DNA from 3 places in the Staphylococcus sp. GW823-FHT05F06 genome. Region 3 is predicted to be linked to each of the others. Evidence: riboswitches for the same ligand, from Rfam matches in the RefSeq annotation. Region 3 holds a riboswitch; each other region holds the start of a gene.
The links. Region 3 has a riboswitch for S-adenosylmethionine ahead of metK (methionine adenosyltransferase). Riboswitches for the same ligand answer to the same signal wherever they lie in the genome.

Region 1 (10,770 bases), on a different contig from region 3:
TTACTGGCTATTATGCTAGGGAATTATGTCCCAGCCTCTTTTCAGTTTAGTTATGACGCTGTTCCTCAATTTCATCTATCACATTTTGCATTTGATCAATCATCAATTCAAATCCATGTGCTGTTGAATCATGATATTCTTTTTTCTTTTGCTTATATTCTAATGTTGTTAAACGTCTTTCCTTTTCAACAAAAGAGCGATAGTAAAAGAACATTTGAGTTCCGCCATTCTCTCTTTCAAAGAACTCTACTTCAATGACATCCTCTTCCTCACTTAGTCCTGGCATTCCAATCGTCATCTTGATATATTCATCTAAAACTAACTCTTCATATGTACCTTCAATGATGTTTTGTTTACCGTTTCTACTATCAATGATGCGATACTTTCCTCCCTCTTGAATATCTGCATCAAATGATTTATTCGTGCGTTGAGTGGTCATAAACCATTTTTTTAAGATATCTGTTTTTGTCCATGCCTCATAAACGACCTCTGGTGTATATTTGAGTAATCTCTCAATGTCGATTTCTACATATTCATTTTCCACATTATATTTTGCCATTTCATTTCACCTACTTTCACTCTTAATACTATTTTAACGTATTTGAGCTAGGTCACAAACTTTGAGCTCTATAAAATTAAATTATATTAAATAAAACTTATAATTTTAGTGATTTTTAACTTTTTAAATTCAAGATTGAGTGTATAGTCTTGTCTTTATCAATATTTTACTGTTATTCTAAATTGTTTGATACTCAACTTAAAAATAAAATACAGATGGTGTGTATCAAAGAGTCATTATAAAACTGTCAACAATCATAAGATTGTTGACAGTCAATATATACTATGGGGCATATTTTATTTCTTTGACGATTGATTTAAACGAGGTACTCTTAAAATAATTGCTACTAATCCACAAACACCTAATAATATTGGATAAATACTATATTGTAACATTAGGAATGGGGAAATTCCGGCTACACCTGCTGCTGAAATCACTTGTGGACTGTATGGTAATAATCCTTGAAAACACCCACCAAAGATATCTAATATACTTGCTGATTTCCTTGGATCGACATCATATTCATCAGCAATATTTTTAGCTAATGGTCCAGCCATAATAATAGAAATTGTATTATTTGCTGTTGAAATGTCAGCTGCACTCACTAAACTCGCTATACCTAGTTCTGCACCACGCTTTGATTTTACTTTTGACCTTACAAAATTAAGCAACCAATCAATACCACCATTATGTTGGATAATTCCTACTAGACCACCTATAAGCAATGCAATCATAGCAATATCTTCCATTCCGATAATACCTTTAGAAATAGCATTTAAAAGGCCATTCCAACCAAAAGAACCATCAATCAGTCCAATTATACCGGCTAATACAGTACCTCCTATTAATACAATAATTACATTAATACCAACTAACGCAAGAATCAAAACTAATAAGTATGGTATGACTTTAATTAAATTATAATCATAGTTTTTAGTATGATCTATAGAAATACCATTTGTTAAAAAGAATAAAATGATGATTGTAATAATCGCACCTGGTAGTACAATTTTAAAATTGACTTTAAATTTATCACTCATTTTTGTTTTTTGTGTTCTTACTGCTGCAATAGTGGTATCAGAAATCATAGATAGATTATCACCAAACATCGCTCCCCCAACAACTGTTGCCATGGCTAATGCAGCTGGTACATCTGTTGCTTGTGCAAATCCAAAACCTACTGGTGCAATAGCTGCAACTGTGCCAACAGAAGTCCCCATTGAAATTGATACAAACATACAAATAATAAATAGCCCAACAATTATTAGATTTTGAGGAATAAGTGATAAGCCTAAATTAACTGTAGATGACACGCCTCCCATTTTTTCAGCAGTCGTCGAAAAAGCTCCAGCAAGGATAAAAATAAGCATCATCAAAATGATATTAGAGTGACCTGCACCTTTTGTAAATACCTCTACTTTTTTTGCAAAAGTTTCCTTGCGGTTCATAAGTAAGGCAACAATAACAGTAATTGTAATAGCAACATTTAATGGCATAGTGGTAAAATCACCAGAAATAATACCAACACCTAGAAATAGTAAGACAAATAACAATAAAGGAATTAATGCCCAAGCATTGCCATTCTTCATCTCTTTCATAATCTAACCTACTTTCCCGTATAATGGATTGATAGATTTTATACTAAAAAATTCCTATCTATTTAATCAATAACTCAAAAATAAAAAACCAGGACACGTAATCATGCCCCAGTCTCAGTTAACGTCGTGTTTAACCTTATCTTCTAACCTTCTCGGTTACTGGAATTGGCACATGATACAATGTTGCCGAAGCTTCTTTGGGCCAGTCCCTCCACTTCTCTTGATAAGTTATTGAATTGTGTTTAACGTTACAAGATATTTGCAATAACGTCAACACTTATTATTTTAAATATTTTAATAATAGTTTACATATTTTCAATAATAGTAAAGTATTTTTCGAAAATAGCCACACTTATTGATGCTAAGATAAAAATCGTTACTGCAAGTCCAAAAATAACCATCAACTTTAAATATAATGATATGAGCATTGAAATGATTACTACAACAATCACAGTAAAAAATATACACTTAAGACGTTGTGCTTTATGTCTTGATATTACTTTACGTTTTATCCGTTCAGATGATAACGTCTCCTCTAATTGAAGTGATGTAATATGTAATTTTGTTTCTAATAAAACCACAGTACCCACTGTTGATACTAGAATAAGTATCACTATCCATAAAGGCTGTTGCTTTATAAAGCCAACCACGTAAATACCAAAATATAGTATGCCCGAAATCATACCAAGGATACGATCGAGTTTAGGGCTCACCCATATCATATGATTTCTAATATTATTATTAACAAAATATACATTTTTCAATCCATTCGTTATAAAAGCAATAATCACTATGACATGTATCAATGTGGGATAATCATTAAAAACGTAAAAGATAATCAGTCCTATGACGAAAATGAGCAATGGCATGAATTTATATAGATATGCTTTCATCAATGACACCCTTAAAATGAGATTTACATATGTATTTTTATTTTTATGAGGTAGGCCGATTAACCGTAAATGTTTGACCTAACAAAGAGTAATCATTTCCAGCTAACCTAGCTACCGGATTTAATTGATTTGCATCAATTTTACTATCTTCAAAATAAACTTCTTCATCGATATGGTACACGACAATTTCACCAATTATCAAATCACTCCCGTTATCTTTGTTGCCCAATTGTACTATTTGATGAAGCTTACACTCAAACCTTACTTTTGCTTCTTTGATTGCTGGAACTTTAATTAAATCTGAATCAATCATACTTAGAGAGGTTCTTTTAAGTTCATTAACACCATATTCTAACGGGGCAGCAGTTTCATTCACATCATTAACAATAGCCTCATCAGTAATATGCACTACAAACTCACCTGATTGTTCTATATTTATTGAGGTGTCTTTTCTATTTCCCTTTGTACGTTGAACAGCAATTGCAATCATAGGTGGTGTATGATTAACTACATTAAAAAAACTAAACGGGGCTGCGTTGATATCCCCTTTTAAATTTTGAGTAGTTACAAATGCTATCGGCCTAGGTATAATACTTCCACTAAGTAATTTATAATTTTGCATATCTGAAAGTGTTTCAGCTTTTATTTTTTTCACTATCAATCAATCCAATCAATTTTTATTAAAAATATAAAATTTACTATTTAACTATTGTTGTCCCTTTGCAGACATAATTATAAATAAAAAGTTAAAGAAGATCGTATATTCAATTGAATCACTGTTAGCCTATAAGATAAGAAAGCCTAGGACATTGATATTTGTCCTAGGCGCTTATTATCATAAACAAATCTTATATTAAACTGTATAGGTTTGTATGATGTTTAGCACCTTCGTCGTGCTTTCACTTCGAAAAATATATACTAATCAACATGCTATAGTTAAGTTAATCTATTTGAGTCCCACCAGTCACACCATATACTTGACCGGTAATATAACTTGCATCATCAGAGGCTAATAACACATATGTCCCAGCACATTCAACTGGCTGGCCGGCACGTCCTAACGGTGTGTTTTGTCCAAAAGTAGGTATAGCGCTTTGTGGTTGTCCACCGACAATTTGAAGTGGTGACCAAAACGGTCCAGGTGCAACACAGTTAACACGAATACCTTTAGGGCCAAGTTCGGCTGAAAAACTCTTTGTTAAAGATATAATTGCAGCTTTCGTTGCAGCATAATCATGAAGAATTGGACTAGGATTATAACCTTGAACTGAAGATGTTGTTGTAATCGAGCCTCCTGGTTGTAAATACTCAAGCGCTTTTTGGACTGTCCAAAATACCGGATAGACATTCGTTTCAAACGTTTCGGTAAAATCTTGAGTTTTAAACTCCGATAATTCATCTTGATAAAGTTGATGACCAGCAACCAACGTTACATTGTCTAAACCACCTAATTGCTGATAAGCCTTTTCAACCATGTCATAGTTGAATTGTTCATCTCTAATATCACCAGGAATTAAGATAGCTTTTTGCCCAACATTTTCAATAATCTGTTTTACATCATCGGCATCTTGTTGTTCACTTGGTAAATAATTAATCGCTACATCTGCACCTTCTTTAGCATAAGCAATTGCTGCCGCACGTCCAATTGCTGAATCGCCACCAGTCACTAGTATTTTAAAGCCATCTAATCGATGGTGGCCATGATAAGAATCTTCCCCACAATCTGGTTGTGGTGACATTTTAGCTTGTATACCTGGAACTTCTTGTTCTTGTTTTTCATAATTATCAGTTTTAAATTTATTGCGCGGATCTTGAGCTGACATTTCAAATCATCTCCTAATTCATTTAATGCTTTCTGTATACCCAGTTATCATGTACGTTTAATCATAGAAAATCTGAAATCACTTCAATTTATAAAATTATGTCAATAAACGTTGAACGAGCTGAACGAAATATTGAGGAACTTTTTCCAAAATACGCTCATCTGGATGATATTTAGGATGATGTAAATCATATTTACTGTCGGAGCCAATAAATGCGAAAACACCGGGGTATTCTTCTGTATAACCTGAAAAATCCTCTCCAATAGTAACCGGTTCATCGAGCATTGATACATGATAGCCAACATTTTTAGCGACCTCGATTGCTTCTTGTGTTAGATGTGCATCATTTACTACTGCACCAGGTAGTCTTGAATAAGTTAAATCAATATCCACATTAAAAACACGACTTAAACCATCAGCAATATTTTTCATCCTATTTTCAATATAATGACGTATATCCTCATCGAATGAACGAACAGTGCCCTGTATATAAGCTTTGTCAGCTATAACATTCCATGTGTTACCACAAGAAATTTCACCGATTGTTACAACTGCACTATCAAAAGCTGATAAATTTCGACTCACAATAGTTTGTAAACTATTGATAAGTTGTCCTACGACGATGACTGGATCGTTTCCTTGTTCAGGTTTTGCAGCATGCGCACCTTTACCTTTAATATTAAACTCAAAACGATCGACAGCAGAGGTAATTGCACCCGATTTAATAGCAAATTCACCAACTTTTAAAGTGGGATAATTATGAAAACCAAGTACTGCTTTAGCTCCTTTAAGTACTCCAGTATTTATGATTTCAAATGCACCATGCCCTAATTCTTCAGCAGGTTGAAATATTAATCGAACGCGTCCATTTAATTCATCTTCAATCTCTTTTAGTTGAATACCAGTAGCTAATATACTTGCCATATGAATATCATGACCACATGCATGCATTGCACCTTGATACTTTGATGTAAATTCATGCTTCACTTGTTCTTCTATAGGCAAAGCATCAATATCTGTTCTTACTGCTATCATTTCCTCTCCTTGCCCAATTTCTGCTACTAAACCTGTTTTTAAAGGTACCTCCAGTATACGTATACCATAACTTTTGAGTATTTTTCGTAACTTTTCTGTAGTTTCATATTCTTCATCTGAAAGTTCAGGATATTGATGAAACGTTCTTCTCCAATCTACATAAGTAGAATAATTTGTCATATATCGCTCAGCCCTTTCTCACACTTCAAATTTATTCATATACTTAACTAGTGATTTATCATTCTTTTAATTAACTTAATTGTCAATTTTATTAAGAGTATCTTAACATTTTATCGGAAAATTCTAAATATTCAACATTTTTGAGAGCTAGTTTATTAAAATTATTTAAAAAAGCGAAAACATTTTTAAACAGTCACATTTATCATTAATTACTGCCTAGCTTATCGGAATATATGATAAAAATGCATTAAAAATTCTCTTTCATATTAAAATGAACAATCTTCACAATAAATGGTTAGTACGATTACGACAACAAGTGTGACATTTTAATTAGTGATTAACACGCTATTTCTCATTCAGTCATAAACTGTCAACATGTTAAAATGCCCGAGACATCAACGAATATCACAGGCATTTTGAAACTAAATATATCTAAAATTATTAAATTTTTACATGACGACTTCTAACTTTAAATTAAACAATGATGTACTAAATTAGCAACTAATTTAGCAGTTCTTTGATCTGAATCATACGTCGGATTCATTTCAGCTATACTTATAGATTTTACTTTTTCACTTGGAATGACCCGTTTAGCAAGTTCGAAAACTGTATGTGGATATATTCCTAGGACAGCTGGTGCACTGACTCCTGGTGCAAATGCACTATCTACTACATCCATGCAAATTGTGAACATAACCGTATCATGATTATGGATAAAACGTTCTATCATATCTTTAATGGGGGGAGATACCTGATGTAGTAATTCATCTGCATATACAAATTGAATATCTTTTTCTTTAGCATAATTAAATAAAGCTTGTGTATTACCACCTTGAGATATACCTAACACTAAATAATCTGCATTATCATCTTCTTCTAGAATCTGTCTAAAACTAGTACCAGAGGTTGAATAACCCTCATCGCGTGTGTCAAAGTGCGCATCTATATTAATCACACCTATTGACGACTCAGGATAAACTTTACGAGTAGCTAAATATTGTGCATATGCTATATCATGACCGCCACCAAGTAAAAATGTTTGTTTATGTCGTTTGATAGACTTAGCAGCAAGATCTGCGAATTCGCGCTGTGTATCTATTAGCAACTCATGATTGTGTTCTACATTACCATAATCTATAATCTCTTCACATTGATTCAAATCTGGCAATCCAGCAAAAGCTCGCTTAATGGCATTGGGACCTTCTTTTGCACCTACACGTCCTTTGTTTAATTCTACTCCTTTATCAATTGCATATCCTAATAAGCCCACGCCTTTGTGTTCATCCGAAAAATCTAATTGACTTAAATCACCGAATTTAACAGTTTGGAAGTGTCTAAATTGTGTAGGATCAGTTTCACTATCTAAACGACCTGTCCATAGATTAGATTGTGCAAGTTGATACATGATATATCCCCCTTGATTTTTTATCAGTTAAGTTAATTAAAGTATAACTATTGACTTTTTCTTAATCAATGCTTGCTCTTTTAACATACCCATATAATGATAAAATTATTTACGATTAGCTAACAAAATGATTCAAGACTATTACATTTTGATTATAATTAAAATAGACAATTTAAACATATGCTTGTAAGATGTATAATTGTAAATAAATCAATTTAAGCTTGTTACCTAATGGAGGTTACATACAATGAAAAACTCTAGATTTTCTGGGTTCCAATGGGCTATGATGGTCTTTGTATTTTTCGTTATCACAATGGCATTGTCCGTGATACTCAGAGATTTTCAAGCGACTATCGGAGTGAAACGTTTTGTCTTTAGTATTAAAGATTTAGCTCCTTTCATAGCTGCAATTGTGTGCATATTAGTATTTAAGCACAGAAAAGAACAATTAGCAGGATTGAAATTTTCTATCAGTTTAAAAGTGATTGAGCGTCTACTTTTAGCACTCATTCTACCACTTATCATTTTAATGATTGGCTTGTTTAGCTTTAATACTTATGCTGATAGTTTCATCCTATTACAAACTTCAGATTTATCAGTATCATTATTAACTATATTAATTGGTCATATTTTAATGGCTTTTGTAGTGGAGTTTGGTTTCCGTTCTTACTTACAAAATATTCTTGAAACAAGAATGAACACATTTTTTGCGAGTATTGTCGTTGGTCTTATTTATTCAGTATTTACAGCTAACACGACATATGGTGTAGAATACGCCGGATACCATTTCTTATATACATTCATGTTTTCAATGATTATTGGTGAATTAATTAGAGCTACTAATGGTCGTACAATTTATATTGCAACTGCTTTTCACGCATCCATGACTTTTGCTCTCGTCTTTTTATTTAGTGAAGAAACAGGCGACCTTTTCTCAATGAAAGTCATCGCACTTTCTACAACAATTGTGGGTGTTTCATTTATTATTATTAGTCTAATCATTCGTGCTATTGTTTATAAAACGACGAAACAAAGTTTAGACGAAGTTGATCCTAATAATTATTTATCTCATATTCAAGATGAAGAACCAAGTCAAGAAGACGCCTCTTCAACTTCAAATCATGATGTATCATCTAAAGATGAAACAAAGCAACAAGATATTGATAATGACAAACATCAATCAAAGAAACCTAATAAGAGTGACGATGCACTTACTACTTCTAATTATAAAGAAGACGCCTCTTCAGTTAATAAAGAAACGGATACAACTCACAATGATAACATTAAAGATCATTCAACTTATACCGAAGATAGACACTCATCTGTTGTCAACGATGTTAAAGATGAAATTCACGAAGTTGAAGATCATAAAGCCGACACAGATAAATCACATTAATAATTGATACTTTAAAATAAATCCTGTGTTAATGATTCGCATTCTAAAAGTTTGATTTTAGTATTACTCTTTATTTTTAGTATTAAAATGTATAAATAAGCCAGTCCAGTGATTACGTTCGACACCTTAATCATTGGACTGGCTTTTTCATATCTATCAATTTAAATAATAATCAATATAAATTCGCTATATTGATTAAAAATAATTTATTGCGTTTCATTAGAACTATTGAGATGATAACTGCTTTTGCATTTAAAATCTTAATTTACTTATTAGGGTTTGCATTAACAGGATATTAATTTTTCCATATTACTTTATTAATCGTAATATTCAAACACCATAACATTTTTACGTTTAAATATTCTTCTCAATATCTATCAATTTTTCCATTATACATGTTTATTTTATTTTTTGTTTTTGTCTTGTTTTAATACAAATAATAGTGGTGTCATAAAAACTGCAAAAATGAATGCAGTAATTAAATTTGTATACACATCAAATTCAATTGGAAATACCAAACTAATTAAAGAATCTACAACAAAAAACGCAACGAAAAAGTAAATGAAATATAAAACAACTTTCAAAATAAAACCTCCTTTTACCCCAGCTAAAGACCTAGCTATTTTTTCAAAAATTATTACTAAAACACTAAGTAAACTTTTGCTTAAAAAATTAGTTAATGTCTTACATCAATTAGATAAATTGATATTAACGTTTATAACAAAATTGAATTTAAACAAAATATAAATGCTTGCCTCAATCAATAACACAGAAAACAAAAATTAACATACAATCTTACATTTTCGGAGTTCAGCACAAATCAGTTATTGAACTAACTTTATTACAAATTGGAGGACTCAATGAATATGATAAGATTGTATGTCATTCATGTCTTTACAACTCTAATATGTATTGTTTGTGTAACTTAATCACTTAAACACACAAATGCTTTATCTCAGTTTAATATTTTAGCTTAATATAATTGCTAAGTTTCTTTATTTAATATTTTTACGCCTTCTTGTGTTCCTACTATTACTTGATCGGCAATATCGAGGAAATATCCTGTTTCAAGAACGCCAGTTAAATGAATTAAAAATTCGTGTAGCTCATAAGCAGGAATTCTATTTTGCAATGAACAATCTAATATGTAATTACCATTGTCGGTTATAAACGGTACATCTTCATTAACTCTTCTGCTTACATGAATATCATAAGTACGCTCAATTTTTTTGGCAACTTGGTACCAATTAAATTTATCGACTTCAACTGGTAATGCAAATGTTTCTCCTAAATAGTTGACGAGTTTACTTTCATCTACAACAACGACAAATCGGTCAGCCATTTCATCTATGACCTTTTCCCTAAATAAGGCTCCACCACCGCCTTTAATAAGGTTAAGCGCACTGTCTACTTCATCAGCGCCATCTATTGCTAAGTCGATTTTCTCAACATCATTTACATCAACTATATTCATAGCTAATTCTTTAGCTAAAAATGCTGTTTTATTAGAAGTACAGACGCCGGTAATTGTATAATTCTTTTGCTGAATTAATTCAGCAATTTGGGGAATTAATAATTCAATTGTGCTCCCTGTTCCTATTCCGATTGTCATACCATTTTCAATTTGACTAAGTACATCTTCTAAGGTCATCAATTTTAGCTCTTTTGCATCTTTCATGTGTCGTTGCTCTCCTCTTCATAAAAGTATCTAATTATATTCTACATGAGATTCAAATTTTTAACATACCTCATTTTTTATTTCATATTAATCATTTCATTTTATTGTTAAACTATTTATATCAACACTTGATAATAACTTATAAATTAAAAGGTCGTGATATACATGATTAAAGTGAATGCCATATCTATTGGCAAAATAGA
Region 2 (10,770 bases), on a different contig from region 3:
TGCACTAGACATTGAAATTGAACATCCTTCTCCTTCAAACTTAGCATCATTAATGATTCCGTCTTCAATATCAAATGTCAAACGTATGCGATCACCACATGTAGGGTTATTCATATCAACAGTCATTGAGCCATTGTCTAAGACACCTTTGTTTCTAGGGTTTTTGTAATGATCCATAATTACAGATCTATATAATTGATCCAAATTATTAAAATTCATAAGAGAAAAACTCCTTCGTTTGTTTCAATGCTTGAACTAATTGATCTACATCTTCTTTCGTATTATAAACGTAAAAACTTGCACGTGCTGTTGAAGAGACACCTAACCATTTCATCAAAGGTTGCGCACAGTGATGGCCTGCACGAACTGCAACACCTTCTGTATCAACAGCTGTAGCTACATCATGTGGATGTATATCTGCTAAATTAAAAGTAATGACCCCTGCACGTCTATCTTTTGGTGGACCGTAAATTTCAAGACCATCTATAGTTAACATTTGTTCATATGCATATTCTGTCAATTCTTTTTCATGCTGATGAATCGCATTAAAACCTAAATTTTCAATATAATGTATAGCTTCTGCTAAACCTATTGCTTGAGCAATAAGTGGTGTGCCAGCCTCAAATTTAGTTGGTAGGTCAGCCCAAGTGGCGTCATATTTACTTACGAAGTCTATCATATCTCCACCAAATTCAACGGGTTCCATATTTTGTAATAATTCTCTTTTTCCATATAAAACTCCAATGCCAGTAGGACCTAACATTTTATGTCCACTAAAACTATAAAAATCAGCATCGATATCTTGCATATCTAAAGCCATGTGTGGAGCTGATTGCGCACCATCCACACTTATAACTGCACCATGTTCATGTGCAATTTTAGCGATAGTTTTAACATCATTAATTGTTCCTAAAACATTGGAAACGTGTGCGATAGCAACAATTTTAGTTTTATCATTGATGGTTGCTTTTATATCATCTAATTGCAATTCACCATCTTTTGTCATTGGAATAAATTTTAGTGTTGCATTTTTACGTTTAGCTAATTGTTGCCATGGAACAATATTAGCATGATGTTCCATTTCTGTTACAACAATTTCGTCACCCTCACTAATATTAGCGTCACCATAACTATGTGCTACTATATTTATTGATGCAGTTGTTCCTCGAGTGAAAATAATTTCTTCAAAGTACTTCGCATTGATAAAACGTCTTACTGTTTCTCTTGCATTTTCATAGCCATCTGTAGCTAAAGACCCTAATGTGTGTACACCACGATGGACATTAGAATTATAGCGTTTGTAGTAATCATCTAGTACATTTAAAACTTGTACAGGTGTTTGGCTAGTCGCAGTTGAATCAAGGTATGCTAAACGTTTATTATTTACCTTTTGCTCAAGTATCGGAAAGTCTTTAATGACTGCCTTGACATCAAAAGAATGTTCGGCCATTATAGTCACGACCTTTCTATATATGAGTTTCCCCTCTAGGAGGTATCAATTGAATTAATCTTTGACTTTATTTTGAAACTTTACGCTCAATTACTTCTCTAAGTTGACGTTTTACATCGTCAATTGGTAATTCACGTACTACTGGATCTAAGAAACCATGTATAACTAGACGCTCTGCTTCAGCTCTTGAAATACCACGGCTCATTAAATAATATAATTGCTCAGGATCGACACGACCAACTGAGGCTGCATGTCCTGCTTCAACATCATCTTCGTCTATTAAAAGAATAGGGTTAGCATCACCACGAGCATTTTCAGATAACATCAATACACGTGACTCTTGGTTCGCAATAGATTTCGTACCACCATGTTTAATGTAGCCAATTCCATTAAATACAGAAGATGCATTTTCTTTCATAACACCATGTTTCAATATATACCCATCTGTTTCTTTACCGTATTGAACAATTTTGGAAGTTAAATTTATTTTTTGATCACCTGTGCCAACAACAACTGATTTCAATGCACTTGTTGAACGATCACCGTTTAGATTTGTAGTATTATCTATAATTTGGCTACCTTCATTCATCAAACCTAGTGCCCAATTGATAGAAGCATCTGCATCTGCAGAACCACGACGAATTATATGACCTGTAAATCCTTTATCTAAATAATCAACTGAACCATATGTGACGTTAGAGTTTGCGCCAGCGATAACCTCTGACACAATATTAAGTTGGTTATCTTCACCACTAGTAGTAGAAAGATAGTTCTCTACATAGGTAACTTCTGCACTTTCTTCTGTAACAATGATGACGTGATTGTAAAAGCTCGCTTGTTCATCATCATGTAAAACAACGTACTGTATAGGATGTTCTACAACAGTATTTTTAGGTACATAAACAAAAATACCACCGTTTACTAATGCAGTATGCAATGCTGTTAAACGATGTTCATCAACATCTACTGCTTTAGTCATAAAGTACTTTTGAACTAAATCACTATGGTTGACTAGTGCTTCAGATAGACCTTCAATAATCACACCATCATGTTTAGCTTGATCCGATACTTGTGTATATGCCAATTCATTATTATGTTGAATGATTAAGTTTTCTGAGTTTTCAACATCAATGATTTCTTTAACAGATTTTGGTAAATCAGTTAACTGAGTGTATGCATCTCCTGTTGTATGGTGTTGTTTAAACGTATCAAAATCCCATTTTCTTAATTTCGTTTTATCAGGTTTTGGCATTTCTAAAGTTTCTGTTAATTTCAACGCTTTTTTACGTAACTCTGTCATCCAAGAAGGTTCATTGTGCGCTTTAGAATAATCAACAAGTTGTTCTTCAGAAATGTTCAAAGTTTTAGTTGTCATCACTTTTTCCTCCTACTTGATGAAATAAATTTTACTTCGAATGTTCAGTTTCATCATTTTATGTGAACATCTCAATGCTAATTTTGGAATATGACTATTCAGCAGCACCAAATTCTTCTTTAACCCATTCATAGCCTTCTTCTTCAAGGCGTTTAGCCAATTCTGGACCTCCAGATTTCACAACTTTACCACCGTACATCACATGTACTTTATCTGGTGTAATATAATTTAAAAGTCGTTGATAGTGCGTAATCATTAATGCTCCAAACTCTTCACCACGCATTTGATTAATACCTTTAGAAACCACTTTCAAAGCATCAATATCCAAACCAGAGTCAATTTCATCTAAAATAGCGAATTTCGGTTCTAACATCATTAATTGTAAAATCTCATTTCGTTTTTTCTCTCCACCAGAGAAACCTTCATTTAAATAACGTTGAGCCATATCTTTATCGATATCTAAAAAGTCCATTTGTTTATCCAATTTCTTGATGAACTGCATTAAATTAATTTCTTGTCCCTCTTCACGTTTCGCATTAATTGCTGAGCGCATAAAATCTGCGTTTGTTACCCCTGTAATTTCTGATGGATATTGCATAGCTAAAAATAAGCCTGCTTTAGCTCTCTCATCAACGTCTAACTCTAAAATATTAACGCCATCTAATAATACTTCACCTTGTGTAACTTCATAACTTGGATGTCCCATAATTGCTGACGATAATGTTGATTTACCAGTACCATTAGGTCCCATAATTGCGTGTATTTCACCAGTGTTAATTGTTAAGTTAACACCTTTTAAAATTTCTTTATCCTCGATAGACACATGTAGGTCCTTAATCTCTAATGTTGATGACATTTATATTCCCTCCGTAAAATATAAAGTTTTCTTAACTAGTTTATAATAATTTTAATCTATAGTCAAAAAGACTCATTGAATTTCAATCCACTTCATTATAACGTACTTGGTCCCTAATATAAACTTTTTAAAACACTTATTTAGATTTATTATTTAACAATAATTATTTTTATGTAATTGTTCTGAAATTCTTTAAATGATAATGGAAAGCTCACTTTCTCAATAGCCAATCTTTAGACAAAAAAGAAAATATCCCAAGAAGTTCAAATAATGTGATATTATGCACTTTAACCTTTAAAATTTTCATGAAAGGAGATTATTATGAAAAAATTCAAATGGATAAATATATTTAAAGGTTTTGGTATGGGTACAAGTGATCTCGTCCCAGGTGTAAGTGGAGGGACTATCGCTTTATTACTTGGAATTTATGATGACTTTATTAGCTCAATTAGTGGTTTGTTTTCAAGACGATTTTGGCCTAGCTTAAAATTTTTACTACCTATTTTAGTAGGGATGCTAATAGCTATAGGACTATTAAGTCAATTATTTAATTATTTGCTTAGTCAACATCATATTCCTACTATGTTATTTTTTACAGGTTTGATTCTCGGTATCATCCCTTATTTATTAACCATCTCAAATTTCAAAAAAAATTTCAGTATAATACATTATTTTATTCTATTATTAGGTATTGCTATTATAGTCGTTTTCGCATTGCTTAATCATGGAGACAAGCATTCAGGTGAAACACTTACTTTATCTTTCAGTCTTATCATTAAATATTTTATCGCAGGTGTTTTCGCTTCAAGTGCTATGTTATTACCAGGCATTTCTGGATCATTTATGTTACTTGTCTTCGGAGTATATGGGACGCTAATGTATGCTATTTCTGAACTACTTCATTTTAATTTAAATGCATTACCTATCATATTAATAGTAGGTTTCGGTATTGTAACTGGTTTTATGATTTCAAGTCGATTAATTCAATATTGTCTACATCAACACCCTACAATGACATTTGCTTTGATAATAGGCTTTGTAATCGGATCGTTGTATGCAGTTTTCCCTGGATTCCCGAAAGACTTAATCCAATGGATCATATCATTTTTCCTATTGATCACTGGCTTCTTAGTAAGTTATGTTCTTGGTAAAATTACAGCAAAAAATGAAGCATCATTTTGATATATATACAAACAAGCCCTCATATACCATAGAGTACATGAGGGCTAAATTAGAAGGACTATTAATTAGTCACCTTTATTACCTTTAAATTTATCAATAACGTCATTTGCTTTTTCTTTAACGTTTTCTACAGCTTCTTTCGCTTTACCAGAAGCTTTGTCACCTTTACCATCTTTTTCTAATTCTTTATTATCAGTAGCATTACCTACTGTTTCTTTAATATTACCTTTAGCTTGTTCAAATTTATCTTCAGCCATTTAAAATTCCTCCTTATGTTTAACTTATTAATATTGTTACCCTCTTATTTATGAGCTAAACATCTTTTATGAATTTTTTTCTCATAAAGATGATTTTACGAAAGAAACTATAAATTTACAGTAGATTATAGTATATTGAATATAAAATAATTATAAGTTGGGTTGGTATATTTTATGAAATTTATTACTATTAAAGCGATTACTGAGAAAGGGTTAGATAAAAAAGTAAATCAATTTTTAAAATCACATCCACAAATTGAAATTATCAAATTTGATTACCAAATGGGATATAGCGGTGTAAGTGTTGGTATTTTATACCGTGATAATATTTAAATAATTATAGATATGTTGTGCGTATAAAGACAATATATCTTACCTTTTACAAAACTACCTGTTCAAAAAATATGGCTAGTGAATTATAGTCATTGTTAGATAACTATAATCACAGAAAAATGTTTATGGATGTTAAAACGTATAACAAAAGTGAGTTAAAAATTAAAGGTTCAATAGCAAAAAACACGTAGATGATTTTATACTGAATCATCTACGTGTTTTTGTATATTCATGTGACAAGCGATTAAATATTATTAATTGTTTGCTATTTACTTAGCAGGTACGACAGCTCCATCATACTTATCTTTAATATAATCTTGAATTTCTTTAGATTGTAGCACTTCCATTAATACTTTGATATTTTTATCATCTTTATGACCTTTTTTAACTGCAATTAAATTTGCATATGGGTTATCTTTAGGAGATTCTAAAGCAATCGAATCTTTTTTAGGACTTAATTTTTGGTCAATCGCATAGTTAGAATTAATGATTACTGCGTCAGCGTCTTGATTTTGATAGATTTTTGGTAAATATTCTGCTGATTGTTTGTTGTTAAATTTAATATCTTTTTTGTTTTCAGTTATGTCATCAAATTTAGCATTTTCAATTTTAACGCCTTTTTTAAGTTTAATAAGACCTTCATCTACAAAGAATTTTAAGAATCGTCCTTGTTCAGCTGGGTTATTTGATACATATACTGTTGCACCTTTAGGAAGATCTTTTAAGCTTTTATATTTTTTTGAGTATACAGCCATAGGTTCTAATTCAACATTCCCAGCCGATTCAATTTTATACCCTTTTTCTTTACTTTCAGTATTTAAGTATGGTGTATGTTGGAAGAAGTTCGCATCGATTTCACCTTTGTCTAATAATTTATTAGGCGTTGTGTAATCGTTAATTGATTTGATTTTTAAATCATAACCTTTTTTCTTCAATAATGGTTTTGCTTTTTCTAAAATTTCAGCGTGTGGTGCTGGAGATGCACCTACTGTGATAGTTTTTTCCTTATCTTTACCTCCACCACATGCAGCTAAGGCAATCGTTAAAGCCAATACTAAAATAATTCCGAATAATTTTTTCATAGAATATAATCCCCTTTTCTTTAGCGTTTATCGATTTTATTTGTAAGCCAATCCCCTAGGAACTGGATTATAAATACAATAATTAAAATAAATACTGTTGAAACTAAAATGACATCATTTTGATTTCGAGTAAATCCTGTTAAATATGCTAAATTACCTAAACCGCCTGCGCCAATAACACCTGCAATAGCTGTAGAACCTACCAAAGCAATTGCAGTAACGGTAATACCTGAAACTAAAGCAGGCATTGCTTCAGGAAGTAGCACTTTTCTCACAACTATCGAAGTGTTCGCTCCCATTGACCAAGCAGCCTCTATAACACCTTTATCAATTTCTTTAAAAGCAATCTCGACCAATCTAGCGTAGAATGGTGCTGCACCAATAATAAGTGCTGGTAATGCACCAGTTGGCCCACTGATTGTTCCGAGAAGTATACTTGTAAATGGAATTAACAGTAAAATTAATATGATAAATGGAATTGCTCTAAATAAATTAACAATGAATGACACAATCGTGTAGAAAATCTTAGCAGCCAATGAGTTACTTTTCGCAGATAAAAAGAGTAATACCCCTAATATAAGTCCAAAGACAAATGCAAAAAGCGTCGAAACAACAGTCATATATAGAGTTTCTAAAATTGCCTGCCAAACCTCTGGCCACTGAACATTTGGCATTGTCACCATTTCGTGAAATATTTCACCATAAGATTTACCCATGTTTTAGCACCTCCACATTAACGTGTTGTTCGTGAAGATTATGTTTAAATTGCTTGAAATGTTCTTCACTTATATGTGGTATGTGAATAACTAAAAATCCAAGCGAACCGTTTTTAGTATTCTTAATATCTGCTTCAAGAATATTCACATCTATGTTATGCGTCTTCGTCATATAAGATATGATAGGCTCAGTTGTATTTTCACCAGTAAAGTTTAACCTCACGATATATGCATCATGATCTAATGGCTCCAAATACTCTAAAGAATCTTCAAAATCATCGTTTAAATCATCTTTCACAAAACGTTTTGTTACTTCGTGTTGTGGATTCTCAAATACTTTACTTACCGCTCCCTGTTCGATAACTTTACCGTTTTCCATTACAGCAACTTCATCACAAATTCTTCGTATAACATGCATTTCATGTGTTATAAGTACAATAGTTAAATTTTGTTGTTCCCTTACCTTCAATAATAAATCTAGAATTTCATCTGTAGTTTGTGGATCTAATGCACTTGTTGCCTCATCGCATAACAATACATCTGGATCATTAGCTAATGCTCTCGCAATACCCACTCTTTGTTTTTGTCCGCCTGATAATTCAGACGGATACGCACTTTCTCGACCTTTTAGGCCGACAAGTTCAATGAGTTCCAATGCTTTTTGTTTAGCTAGACCACTTGGAACGCCAGCAATTTCTAATGGAAATGTTACATTTTTCAATACATTTCTTGACCATAGAAGGTTAAAATGTTGAAAAATCATACTCACTTTTTGTCGTTTTTTTCGTAACTGTGATTTAGATAATTGACTTATATTGTCACCATCTATAATGATTTCACCTGACGTTGGAGATTCTAAGTTGTTAAACATTCTTATAAGCGTACTTTTGCCAGCTCCTGAGAAACCAATCACACCAAAAATAGAGCCGGATTCAATGTTTAAATCAACGTGATCAACAGCAAGAACATCTTTATCCTTGGTATGATAGCGTTTAACAATTTGGTTTAGCTTAATCACGTTAATAGCCTCCTTATGTTGCTTAGTAATCAAATTAAAAATGCTTTCTCAATTTTTAGAAAATTTGAGAAAGCATTTGTTGAAATGTTCTTTCTCTCATCTTCTAAAGTTATACTTTATGTGAATTGGCACCATTTCTATTTTAGACGGTTGCCGGGCTTCTTAGGGCACATCCCTCCACCTCTCTCGATAAGAGTTAAAGCATATTTAATTTGTATTAATCCTACCATCGTACTAATGTTTCGTCAATAATTATTTTAAATTTTCTAACAAATAAGTAACTGACTGAAATGCGTAGATTCTTTTTATCTCTTCCTCTCTACGCATAAGCAACAAAACAGGAACAGACATAATTTGTTTCTCTTTACTCCATTCAGGATAAAAATTAAGATCTATTTTTTTTATTGGCAATTGTAAGATTTCATTAGCAATATCCAACATCCTTTCAGAAATCTTACATGTTCCACACATTGGTGTATAACCAAATATGAGATGTTTTTCTTTATTAAAATTAACAGTTATGTCTTCAATATCCTTCAATTTATTCATTTACTAAAACTAGCCTTTCAGTTTTTAAATTATTCATAAGTTTCTTTTCTTTTTTTACATTAAAACCATATCTACTTAATACATGTGCTAAATAATTTTTAGGACACTTAGCAACCTCACAAAACGTTTTATCAACATAAATATGTTCACTTTCGCTTAAATAACGTTTAAACCATTTTCTAATTTTTTCACCCTCATCATCAGAATCGGCAAGAACATAAACTTGTTTGTCATAAAGTGTTTCTATCATGTTGTCTATCTTATCTATACTCATAGTCCCATGTGTACAAATGATATTTGCAGGTTCAGCGATTACTTGTTGTACTCTTTTCTTATCCGATTTACCTTCAACAATAATAACCTTATTTACAATAGCCATGTCAATCCACCTTCTAAGCGTCAAAGTAACTATCACTATCATCATTCACAAAATCCCCAAAACCTAAACATTTAGTGACACTGCAATTTTTAATTGCTAGTGTCACTTATGCTTGAGCTTTGCTCAAGCGTTCCTCTTTTTCACTGCAATTTTTAATTGCTTGTGTCACTTATGTATGGGCTTTGGCTTACGTTCCAGATTAAAGTTGTTCCTTATAAAAAAACTCCTTGATTAAATCTAATCGAGGAGTTTGCAATCATTATTCACCAATCATTTCTGAGTATTGATCTGCTGATAATAATTCTTCTAATTGACTATCGTCACTAATTTCAATTTTAACCATCCATGCTTTTTCGTATGGCGATTCATTTACAAATTCTGGGCTATCTTCCAATTCTTCATTAACTTCAACAATTTTCCCAGAAATTGGCGCATACAACTCTGATACTGTTTTTACTGATTCCACACTACCGAATGTGTCACCTTCATTTAATTCATCGTCAGTTTCAGGTAGCTCAACAAATACGATATCACCTAATTCGTTTTGTGCGTATTCTGTAATACCAACTGTTGCTACATTATTTTCAATTTTAACCCACTCATGCTCTTTAGAATATTTAAATTCGCTCGGTACTGCCACGAGAATCCCCTCCTGATTAATTTAATTACAATTTAATGATGCCACACACATATTATTCATTCAACTATTATTACAAAGAATAAATGAATTAAAATTCGTTTTTAAATATACAAAACACCATTTTAATTTATATTTTTTTATTAATGTTCACTTTCTCTAAATTAATATCACACCTATAACCATTGGTGTTGATACTCATTTTCTTTAAATCCTAAAGTCAAATGGTTACCAGAAATAGCTAATGGACGTTTAACCAACATTCCATCTGAAGCAAGTAGTTCTAGTTTTTCATCATCAGACATATTTTTAAGTTTCTCTTTTAAATTTAATTCGCGATATTTGATACCATGTGTATTAAACAACTTATTAATATTCACACCCGTTTTATCTACGATATTTTTGAATTCTTTTTTAGTCGGTGTATGTTGAACAATATCAATGGATTCATAATTCACATCGTGCTCATCTAAAAACTTTGCAGCCTTTTTGCACGTTGTGCATTTCGGATACTGATAAAATTTAATCAATTACCTTTTACCTCCTTCTCTCTATTAACTTAAATATATCATGATATTTAATTGAACGCTTTAATTTTCAAGCTAATATTTTTGTTAATGTGCAGTCATTCGTTATAATAAGTTTACCAAATTACAAAAGGAGTAGATAGTGATGAAAAATATTCATCAAACCGAAGAATTTAATTCTACTATTGGTAGTACTGATCCAGTAATTATCAAGTTTGAAGCCGACTGGTGTCCAGATTGTAAAGCGATGGATATGTGGATAGATCCAATTGTTGAAAAATATAATAATTATCAATGGTATGTGGTCGATCGTGACGAATTAGAAGATGTGACAACTGAAAATGATGTTATGGGTATCCCAAGTATTTTAATATTCCAAAATGGTAAAAAATTAGCACACTTGCATTCA
Region 3 (10,770 bases):
GCAGATTCATTTTCTTTTCCAGGTTCTTTAGTATTTTCTTTGGTGGAGTCATAATTAGTTTTTGTTTCTTCTACTGCAGTTTTATGATTTCGCTCGTCTTTATCATTTACATTATTCTCTGTAGTTTCTTTAGTTTCGTTATTTGAATTTGATGTTGCTGGTACAATCATTTGTAGATTACCATAATAGGTAATGCTTGCTAATACGATAACTGAAATTGCAACAGTAATGATTGTTCTTGCAATAGATGGCCACTTGCTAAATTTCCACATGAGAAATAAACCTAGTGGAAAAATGAATAAAAGTGATAAAACTATAAACCATTCTTGTTTGTACCATGATGTCGTTTCTTGTTGCATAAAACGTCCTCCTGTGTATCTATTTGATGAAAAGTAGCAGGTTTAATTTTTAATATATTGAAAAAAGCAAATTTGTATATTTAAGGTTATAGAATCACATTGTTAGAAATAAATGTGTAGTAGGTAAGTTAAAGTAATTACTCAAGTCTTGAAGTGTTTTGCAATCGTGAGCGTTGATTGCTTTTTCAATTTGATTTAAAGAGATTAGTGCGTTAGTTAAATTACTTTTCACATAGTACATAGTAAGTGTTGATGTCTTCTCTCACATAAGAACTTGATGATAATTTACTGTTAACATATAATTCACTACCTAAAATGACTCATTCTAATTTATTTGGCATTTCAATATATTTAATATCTATATCATCAATCAACTCCTTATATTGATGCATAATTCTCACTCCTTATTTAGTTTTAGAAATTGCATATTGATTATATTTATAAAATCAACTCCTATATGAAGGTTTAAATTATGCGTAATTTTATATATAAAAAAGAGACGTAATCATACTAAAGTGTAAATTAGTAATATAAGCGTCTCTCTTTATTTATCGCTATTTTTCTTTTGTTTTTATTAATCCATAAAAGCTATAATTTCTCTCATTTCATCTTCAGTAACATCAGGTGTAATATAAGTGATAATTTGATTGTTTTTCATTACGAAGTTTTATTCTGTTAATTTAGTAACATTAAACATTATCAGTTACAGTTTAAATTCTCTTTATTCCTATTGGAATGTTAGAATGAGTGAGTTTTGTAGCTTCATCTATTTCCCTTCAATCTATAGTTTATTATTCGGTGAAATATCTCGGAAAAAGTATTTAACAATTTCGGTACTCATATAAAACCCCATAGTGTTATATAAAGTAATTTAAAAATATAACAAACTAAACGGTGTTACAATATTATATAAATAAAATATATTAAACAATGAATTCATGAGGTGATTCTTTTTGAAAAGAGAACGATTCTTATAAAAATGTATATATAGTTAATAATAGAATGATTGATGAAAATAAATAGAGCACATTATTAATTGAAATGTGATAATGAAAGTTGCGTAGGTTACTAACTTAAAAGCATGATTACATTAAAGACTTATAGTTGACGCATGTAGTCCACATTTTCAATAGGGGATTGACTTTTGGACGTATTACTTTAAGTTGAAAATAACATATTAAGCTCAACTACTGATATTTAATAAGCAAGTAGGTATAATTATACGTGTATATAATTTGGAGGAATGCATTGTGAATTTTTGGTTACAGGAACAAGCTCAATCAAATGGAAATCGATTAGCGATTGTTACAAATCAGTTATCTTTAACGTACGAAGAATTATATCATCGTGCAAAAACAATCGCGGAATATTTAACTTCTTTAAATCAGAAAAGGATTGGTTTATATATAAGCAATGATATTGATTCAGTTGTTTTGATTCATGCTTGTTGGTTAGCTCATATTGAAATAGCTATGATAAATACACGTTTAACGCGACATGAGATGATAAATCAAATGAATTCAGTCGACATAGCAACGATTGTACACACGTTGCCTTTAGAATTAGAAGGGTTTAATTTATATCATTTTAATGATTTAACACAATTAGATAAACATGATGTTTCAGGTTACAAATTTAATTTAGAATCGATTGCATCAATTATGTTTACGTCTGGAACGACGGGACCTCAAAAAGCTGTGCCTCAAACGTTTAATAATCATTTAGCCAGTGCTAAAGGCTGTAAACAAAGTTTAGGATTCGAACAAAATACTGTGTGGCTTTCGGTCTTACCTATATATCATATTTCTGGGCTCAGTGTTATTTTGCGCGCAGTGATAGAAGGATTCACTGTCAGACTTGTTAAAAAGTTTCAAACTGATGATATGTTAACACAAATAAAGACTTATCCAATCACCCATATGTCCCTTGTTCCACAAACGTTAAAGTGGTTAATGGATGCAGGATTGACTCAACCATTTTCTTTAGAAAAAATTCTGCTAGGTGGTGCTAAATTATCACCACAATTAATTGAGCAAGCATTGACTTATCGTTTACCTGTATATAATTCTTTTGGTATGACAGAAACTTGCTCTCAGTTTCTAACAGCCTCACCTCAAATGCTCAAAGAACGTTTCGATACTGTTGGAAAACCAAGTGAAAATGTCGAAGTGAAAATAAAAAATCCCAACGCATATGGACATGGAGAGTTATTAATTAAAGGTGAAAATGTGATGAATGGTTATTTATATCCCAAATATTTAAAAGACACATTTGATAATGATGGGTATTTTCAAACTGGAGATATAGCTGAAATAGATGATGAAGGTTACGTCATAATATATGATCGGCGCAAAGATTTGATTATAAGTGGTGGAGAGAATATTTATCCTTACCAAATTGAAACAATCGCAAAAGACTTTGAAGGCATTGAAGATGCCGTATGTGTAGGAATATCAGATGATACTTGGGGTCAAGTACCAATATTATATTATGTGACAAATCAAGATATTAATCAAACTGAATTAATAGAACATTTTGAGAATCATTTAGCTAGATATAAAATTCCTAAAAAATATTATCAGGTCAAATCTTTACCTTATACATCGACAGGTAAATTACAACGTAAAAAGGTCAAAAGTGAAGACTTGAATGAGGGAAAGAATAATGAAAGTTAAGGCAATCAATCTATATACTTATAAGGAACCTTTTAAATCACCAATTTCAACACCGAAAGTGAAGTTAACGCATCGAGAAAGTTTGTTTACGGAAATAGTAACTTATAGTGGAGAAACTTATTATGGAGAATGTAATGCATTTTTAACTAATTGGTATGATAAAGAAACAATACTCACAGTCGTAAACAGATTAAGACAGTGGATACCGCAAGTACTTCATAAAGATATGACATCTTTTGATTCATGGTTACCTTACCTAAATCAAATGAATGATGTGCCAGCTGCTAGATCAATGGTTGTCATGGCTGTTTATCAAATGTATAACGACTTGCATGATTTTGAAGTACAATACGGTGCTACAGTTAGTGGCTTAACTAATAGTCAAATTGAAACATTATTAGAAACAAGACCGAAACGTATAAAACTTAAATGGTCAACATCACTCATCAAAGATCTTGAAACTATACGTTTATTAAATTTTGATTGTGATATTGCTATAGATGCAAATGAATCATTAACAAAGCCATCATTTTTACAATTAGCCAACGTAAATACATCAGATATTATATATATTGAAGAACCTTTTAAAATTCTAGAAGATTTAAATGATATTGATATGTCTATTTTTCCTAGAATTGCCATCGATGAAAAGGCACTTTCTATAGAAAAAATACAATCAATAATTCAGCAATATCCCATACAAGTCGTCGTGTTAAAACCATTTAGACTTGGGGGAATAGATAGAATGTTAAACGCCATGAAAATTTTGAAAGAAAAAAATATAAGGTTTGTAGTTGGGGGCATGTATGAGTTTGGTCTAAGTAGATATTTTACAGCAATGTTAGCTAAAGAAGGAAGTTATCCGGGTGATATTACGCCACACGGTTATTATTTTTCTAACGATATCGTAGAGACAAGTGGCATATTAAAAGGGGGAATGATTTATTTCACTCCCCCTAAAGTCAAACGTTCTTTACTTAACAAAGTTTAATGATGATGTGTGGTTTTAGAATTTTTATCTTTTTTTAATGGAACAGGATCAAAGCCACCTTTATGCAATGGATGACATTTAAGTATGCGTCGTACACCGAGATAAAGTCCCTTTAGTGCACCATGGTATTCGATGGCTTCTCTAGTGTATTGTGAACATGTTGGATAAAATCGACATGTTGGTGGTGTAAGTGGCGAAATAAAACGTTGATAAAATACAACTAGAGATAATAATATTTTTTTCAACATTGATAAAGGCCTCCAACTAAATATTTAATAATTATATTTTAACACAGGATGAGAGGAAGTGAGGAACGTGGAGTTTGAGGATAAAGATGGAAGGATTGTAACATTGAACTATAAAAATGAAAATGATATGCCTAATGGCAATCACGTTCTTGCAATTCCGGTATACAATAATCAGTTATTATTTACAAACCATCAACATCGTGGGATAGAGTTTCCTGGTGGTAAAGTTGAAATAAGCGAACAAAGTAAAGAAGCAGTAATTAGAGAACTATACGAAGAGACGGGGGCAATCGCAAAATTTATCTATTATTTTGCACAGTATAGTATAAAAATGGAGCATGATGAGCCGTTTATAAAGGACGTTTACTTCGTTGAAGTAAGTCATTTGGAATATGTAGATACCTATTACGAGACTTTAGGCCCTTGTCTTTATCATCAAATTAATGATATTCCTTTAAATAAAAGAAGTTTTTTAATCAATGATAAGGCGATTCTTCATTGTTTGGAAAGGGTGAAAACACTTGGATTTTATTAAGGAAAAGCGCATGCCAATCGAATATGAAACTCATTTTTTTAATGAAGTAACATATCTTGTAGATTATTTAAAAGTCAAGGCTCTGATGATGATTCCGAAAAATAAAAAAGATATCAAACGTATCGTTATATACTTAAGAGGTGGTAAAGGGCAAGTTGGAAGAGTGAGAGCTGCAAGACTTATGCAATTTGCAAATGAATATACTTTAGTTATAGGTCCTTACTATAGAGGAAATAATGGAAGTGAAGGAAGAGATGAATTTTACCGCGGTGATTTAAATGATGTAACGCATTTGATTCGACTTTTAAATCAAAACTATCCTTCTGCATTTATACATATGGTAGGATTTTCACGTGGAGGTCTACAAGGATTACTTACTTTTAATGATTTGCCTGTAGATAGTTATATGATTTGGGGTGGCGTATCTGATATACATTTAATGTATGAAGAACGAGTTGACTTGAGAGGTATGCTACGACGAATGGTTGGACATCCAAAAAAAGATGCGAAAGCTTATAAAAGCAGAGATGCAATGCAATTTATAAAAAAAGATAGTCCTCCTATTCTCATTATTCATGGTGGCAAAGATATTCAAGTTGGAATACATCAAGCTTATGATTTAGAAAAAAAATTAAAATCCAAAGGAATTTATTATCAAACCTATTATCAATTGGATGAAGGTCATGTACCACGACCTCCTGCGATGAGAGACGTAATTCGATATATACATCAATGGATGAACGACGTCGAAAATAAAAATTTAAATATATAGTGACAATGGATTATACAAGTTGATGATAGCAATGTAGATATTAGGAATAATTAGTTATTAAATAAAGAGACTGTTTGAAACTCTAGAAATGTATTATCATATCCAGATATCCTCAAATAAATGTATTATTATTTCCATCGTCATTTAAATAAAAATTTAAGTGCCCGAGATATTAAAAGCTTTCTCAGGCACAATGCTTTTAAATTTAGCGTGATAAATGTGTATATTAATTATTGATTAAATGCACCTTTGTTGGCAATATGTTCAACTTCCTTGCCGAATTTTTTAAAGTTATTATTAAAGCGTTGAATCAAATCGTAAGCTTGTACTTTGTAGTTATCTTTATTGTTCCAAGCATTGATAGGATTCAGAATAGTTGTAGGTATACTGTCAATCTGAACTGGAATATTTAAGCCAAATGTATCATCTTTAATATATTTAGTATTTTTTAATTTACCTGATATAGCTTGATCTACCATTTCACGAGTATAGTGTAGACTAATTCTTCGCCCTATACCATATTTACCACCTGTCCATCCAGTATTTACTAGATATACATCTACATCATGAATATCGATTAAATTTCCAAGTAAATCAGCGTACTTTGTTGGACTTAAAGGTAAGAATGGTGCACCAAAGCAAGTTGAAAACGAAGGTTGAGGTTCAGTAACACCACGTTCTGTTCCAGCTAGTTTAGACGTGAATCCACTTAAGAAATGATACATTGCTTGATCTTTAGTTAGCTTAGAAATAGGAGGGATAACTCCAAATGCATCAGCGGTTAAGAAAATAATCGTATTCGGATGTGCTGCCTTTGAAGGTGTAACAATATTCTCTATATAGTCAATAGGGTAGGCGGCGCGAGTGTTTTCAGTATAGGTGTTATCATCAAAATCTACCGTACCGTCATCATTTGTAACTGTGTTTTCTAATATTGTTCCGTATTTAATAGCATTATAAATTTGAGGCTCTTTCTGTTTAGATAAATGAATTGCTTTTGCATAACATCCACCCTCAATATTAAAAACGCCATTTTTATTCCAACCATGTTCATCGTCACCAATTAACTTACGTTTTGGATCGGCAGAAAGCGTCGTCTTACCAGTTCCTGATAATCCAAAGAATAGTGCTACATCTCCTTTTTCTCCAACATTAGCTGAACAATGCATACTCATGATATCCTGCATTGGAAGCAAATAGTTCATTACAGAGAAAATACCTTTTTTCATTTCACCAGCATATTCTGTGCCACCAATTAAAATCACTTTATGTTTAAAAGATATAATGACAAATGTTTCACTATGTGTCCCATCTAATTTGGGATTAGCTTTAAAGTGAGGTGCTGAAACAATTGTGAAGTTGGGTTTTATATTTTGAGCTTCATCTATAGATTCTGGACGAATAAACATGTTACGAGCAAATAAATTATGCCAAGCTAATTCATTTATCACCTTAAGTTTAAGACGTGACTCTTTATCGCTCCCTGCATATCCACTAAATATGTAAAGTTCCTCTTTCTGATTTAAATAATCGAGTACTTTATTGTAAAGTTTTAGAAATGTTTCTTCATCCATGGGCTGATTGATATCTCCCCAATTTATATTATCCTTATACGATGGTTCAGTGACTATAAATTTATCTTTAGGTGAACGACCAGTGTACTTACCTGTTTTAACATTTATTGCCCCCAGTTCAGTTAACTCACCCTCATGATTTTTTAAAATTTTTTTGTATAATTGTGTTGATGATAGTTGAAAATGTGATGTAGCTTTTTCTATTAGCTGATTTATCTTAAGTGTTTCTGTGTATGTATCTATAGACATACCCAATCCCTCCATACGATAATTTATGTAAGCCCTTACATTTAGATAGTATAACATACCGATTGAATTTATCCACTTTAAAATAGAAATAGTGACAATGTATAAAATTGACAACATACTTTGAATTAGATATTATTAAGTTTAACGGATTCTCTTATCCTGAGTGGTGGAGGGACATGGACCCAATGAAACCCAGCAACCTCTTTATTTAAAGAAAGGTGCCAAACCGTTTGCAGACAAATATGGTCTGAACGATAAGAGCGAATGGACGTTTAAGAGCCTTCTCTCTATCTATATAGTGAAGAAGGCTCTTTTATTTAGCTCTCATATTTAAAGAGAATTTTCGTAATTTATTTAAAGGAGAAAATGATGACATACAATAAACGATTATTTACCTCAGAATCAGTTACTGAAGGCCATCCTGATAAAATTGCTGACCAAGTTTCAGATGCCATTCTTGATGAAATATTAAAGGATGATCCCAATGCTCGTGTAGCATGTGAAACAACAGTAACAACAGGAATGGCACTTATTTCTGGAGAAATCTCAACAACTACTTATGTAGATATTCCTAAAGTGGTGAGAGAAACGATTAAAGATATTGGTTATACTAGAGCAAAATATGGTTATGATTCACAAACAATGGCAGTGTTAACTGCGATTGATGAACAGTCTCCTGATATTGCACAGGGTGTAGACAAAGCTCTTGAGTATCGAAATGATATTTCTGAAGAAGAAATTGAAGCAACAGGTGCAGGTGACCAAGGATTAATGTTTGGATATGCAACTGATGAAACTGATACGTATATGCCTCTACCTATATTCCTGTCGCATCAACTTGCTAAACGATTGGCTGATGTACGAAAAGATGAAATTTTAGATTATCTTCGTCCAGATGGAAAAGTACAGGTGACTGTTGAATATGGTGAAGATGACAAACCTAGACGTATTGATACCATTGTAGTTTCTACACAACATGCTGAAGATGTAGAGTTAGCACAAATTGAAAAAGACATTAAAACGCATGTTATTTACCCAACTGTAGATAAAGCTTTATTAGATGATGAAACTAAATTTTACATTAACCCGACTGGACGTTTCGTTATTGGAGGACCTCAAGGAGATGCTGGTTTAACTGGACGTAAAATTATAGTTGATACGTATGGTGGTTATGCCCGTCATGGTGGAGGTTGTTTTAGTGGTAAAGATCCTACTAAAGTAGATCGTTCAGCAGCTTATGCAGCAAGATATGTAGCTAAAAATATTGTTGCAGCTGGTTTAGCTAAACAATGTGAAGTACAACTTGCATATGCAATTGGTGTAGCAGAACCCGTTTCCATTTCAATTAATACGTTTGATACTGGAAAGGTTTCAGAAGCACGTTTAGTTGAAGCTGTAAGAAAGCATTTTGATTTAAGACCAGCAGGTATCATTAAAATGTTAGACTTAAAACAACCGATATATAGACAAACAGCAGCGTATGGTCATTTTGGACGTACAGACGTATTGTTACCATGGGAAAAATTAGATAAAGTCAATGTTTTAAAAGATGCTGTTGAAATTCAATGACTTGTAAAATAGAAAATAAATAATTATAAAATATATGTCGAAAATAAGCCTTTTTTCTATTATAATTAGAGTTATTGAAACTGATAAAGGAGCGTTGTTTTAATGGATTTTTCTTCACCGACAGTAATTGGCTTAATTGTTGCAATACTTGTGGCTGTTTTATTCTTTATACTCTTCTTAATAGCGAACCATAGTAAGAAGAAAGTGAAGAATCAAACAGAAGCACATTATAAAGAAAAAGAACAACATCTAAAAGAATCTCATGAAGAAGCTTTAGAAAAAGAGAGAGTTGAGAATAAAAAAGTTGTTACAAAACAAAAAGAAGATTTTGACGTGACAGTTAGTAACAAAAATCGTGAAATTGATGCGTTGAAACTATTCTCAAAAAATCATAGTGAATATGTTACAGATATGCGATTAATTGGTATTCGTGAGAGACTAGTAAATGAAAAGAGAATACGCCCTGAAGATATGCATATTATGGCAAATATTTTCTTGCCTAGTAATGAGTTAACTAATATTGAACGTGTGAGTCATCTTGTACTTACACGAACTGGCTTATATATAATTGATTCTCAATTATTAAAAGGCCATGTTTATAATGGTATTAGTGGTGCGCAATTTAAAGAATTACCTACGATGTCACAAGTTTTTGACACGCTCGACTTAGATTCATCACAGCCACAGACATTGGTCTTAGATCAAAATGAAGATCAACATTCATTATCTTTTGTTAATTATTCAGATAAGATTAAACATATTGAAAAATTAGCAGGAGATTTACAAAATGAATTGAATACCAAATATACGCCTACATCAATACTGTATTTTAATCCTAAAAAGGATAATGATGTTACAATTTCTCATTATACGCAGTCATCAAATGTTAAAGTTTTAGTTGGTCCTGAACAATTAGATGAATTCTTCAACAAGTTTGTTTTCCATGGACGCATACAGTACAATGTGGATGATTTACAAGATATCATGGTTAAAATCGAGTCATTCAATTAAATTATTAAAGAAATACTTTATTTTTCATATGAGTGCTTATTATAGTCTTCAAAACAATTACTACAAATTAATTGTTTTGAAGGCTTTTTTGATTTGATAGTATTACTTTTTTAAATAGTAAAAAGAGGGTATGTATTACTAGTAAACTTTTCAATTACAATGATTAAAGGAGAGATTATATGGAGACGGTTCAATTTTATAACGGAAGAACAATGCCGAAAATAGGGCTCGGAACTTATAGAGTAAAAGATGGCGATGAATGTAGAGAATCTGTAAAATATGCTATCGAACGGGGTTATAGAAGTATAGATACGGCAATGATTTATGGTAACGAAGAAACGGTAGGTCAAGGTATTAAAGAAGGATTAGAATCGACTGGTTTAAGTCGTGAAGATTTATTTATAACTTCTAAATTATGGCTAACTGATTTTGGACGTCAAAATGTGGAAGATGCCTATCGACAATCTGTTGCAAAATTAGGACTGGATTATTTAGATTTATATCTGATGCATTGGCCAGGTACAAATGAAGCGGTAATGATTGATACTTGGAGAGGTATGGAAGACTTGTATAAACAAAATCAGGTGAAAAATATTGGTGTGAGCAATTTTACTCCAGAACATTTTGAAGCATTGCTTGCCCAAGTTTCTATTAAACCGGTCATTAACCAAGTAGAATTTCATCCTTATTTAACACAAAATAAATTACGAAAGTATTTAGAAGCTCAAAATATTATCATGGAATCATGGTCTCCATTAATGAATTCACAAATTCTCCATGATGAAGT

Region 1: another riboswitch for S-adenosylmethionine. It lies ahead of AC1Q7N_RS03655 (Na+/H+ antiporter NhaC family protein); the one in region 3 lies ahead of metK (methionine adenosyltransferase).
Region 2: another riboswitch for S-adenosylmethionine. It lies ahead of AC1Q7N_RS10330 (methionine ABC transporter ATP-binding protein); the one in region 3 lies ahead of metK (methionine adenosyltransferase).

What each region holds. Positions count from the first base shown of each region.
Region 1 covers NZ_JBXAHW010000004.1:129-10,898, forward strand. Annotated here, with positions in the region: gene AC1Q7N_RS03650 (SRPBCC family protein) at 47-559, opposite strand; gene AC1Q7N_RS03655 (Na+/H+ antiporter NhaC family protein) at 856-2,157, opposite strand; SAM riboswitch class I at 2,291-2,387, opposite strand; gene AC1Q7N_RS03660 (hypothetical protein) at 2,463-3,050, opposite strand; gene AC1Q7N_RS03665 (flavin reductase family protein) at 3,094-3,705, opposite strand; gene AC1Q7N_RS03670 (SDR family oxidoreductase) at 3,992-4,873, opposite strand; gene AC1Q7N_RS03675 (amidohydrolase) at 4,970-6,088, opposite strand; gene hutG (formimidoylglutamase) at 6,558-7,493, opposite strand; gene sdpC (peptidoglycan release complex CPBP-like subunit SdpC) at 7,741-8,889, shown strand; gene AC1Q7N_RS03690 (hypothetical protein) at 9,294-9,473, opposite strand; gene AC1Q7N_RS03695 (hypothetical protein) at 9,451-9,636, shown strand; gene AC1Q7N_RS03700 (ribose 5-phosphate isomerase A) at 9,875-10,567, opposite strand; gene AC1Q7N_RS03705 (MOSC domain-containing protein) at 10,733-10,770, shown strand, end outside.
Region 2 covers NZ_JBXAHW010000018.1:21,454-32,223, forward strand. Annotated here, with positions in the region: gene sufU (Fe-S cluster assembly sulfur transfer protein SufU) at 1-219, opposite strand, end outside; gene AC1Q7N_RS10290 (cysteine desulfurase) at 209-1,450, opposite strand; gene sufD (Fe-S cluster assembly protein SufD) at 1,518-2,825, opposite strand; gene sufC (Fe-S cluster assembly ATPase SufC) at 2,920-3,681, opposite strand; gene popT (polyprenyl-phosphate transporter PopT) at 4,003-4,863, shown strand; gene AC1Q7N_RS10310 (CsbD family protein) at 4,929-5,120, opposite strand; gene AC1Q7N_RS10315 (hypothetical protein) at 5,295-5,453, shown strand; gene AC1Q7N_RS10320 (MetQ/NlpA family ABC transporter substrate-binding protein) at 5,723-6,535, opposite strand; gene AC1Q7N_RS10325 (methionine ABC transporter permease) at 6,556-7,251, opposite strand; gene AC1Q7N_RS10330 (methionine ABC transporter ATP-binding protein) at 7,244-8,269, opposite strand; SAM riboswitch class I at 8,363-8,465, opposite strand; gene AC1Q7N_RS10335 (thioredoxin family protein) at 8,522-8,818, opposite strand; gene AC1Q7N_RS10340 (toprim domain-containing protein) at 8,811-9,197, opposite strand; gene gcvH (glycine cleavage system protein GcvH) at 9,457-9,837, opposite strand; gene AC1Q7N_RS10350 (arsenate reductase family protein) at 10,011-10,364, opposite strand; gene AC1Q7N_RS10355 (thioredoxin family protein) at 10,507-10,770, shown strand, end outside.
Region 3 covers NZ_JBXAHW010000015.1:370-11,139, reverse strand. Annotated here, with positions in the region: gene AC1Q7N_RS09605 (Ltp family lipoprotein) at 1-359, opposite strand, end outside; gene menE (o-succinylbenzoate--CoA ligase) at 1,610-3,034, shown strand; gene menC (o-succinylbenzoate synthase) at 3,024-4,025, shown strand; gene yidD (membrane protein insertion efficiency factor YidD) at 4,022-4,270, opposite strand; gene ytkD (RNA deprotection pyrophosphohydrolase) at 4,341-4,808, shown strand; gene AC1Q7N_RS09580 (alpha/beta hydrolase family protein) at 4,795-5,580, shown strand; gene pckA (phosphoenolpyruvate carboxykinase (ATP)) at 5,811-7,403, opposite strand; SAM riboswitch class I at 7,555-7,664, shown strand; gene metK (methionine adenosyltransferase) at 7,773-8,972, shown strand; gene AC1Q7N_RS09565 (hypothetical protein) at 9,075-9,983, shown strand; gene AC1Q7N_RS09560 (aldo/keto reductase) at 10,163-10,770, shown strand, end outside.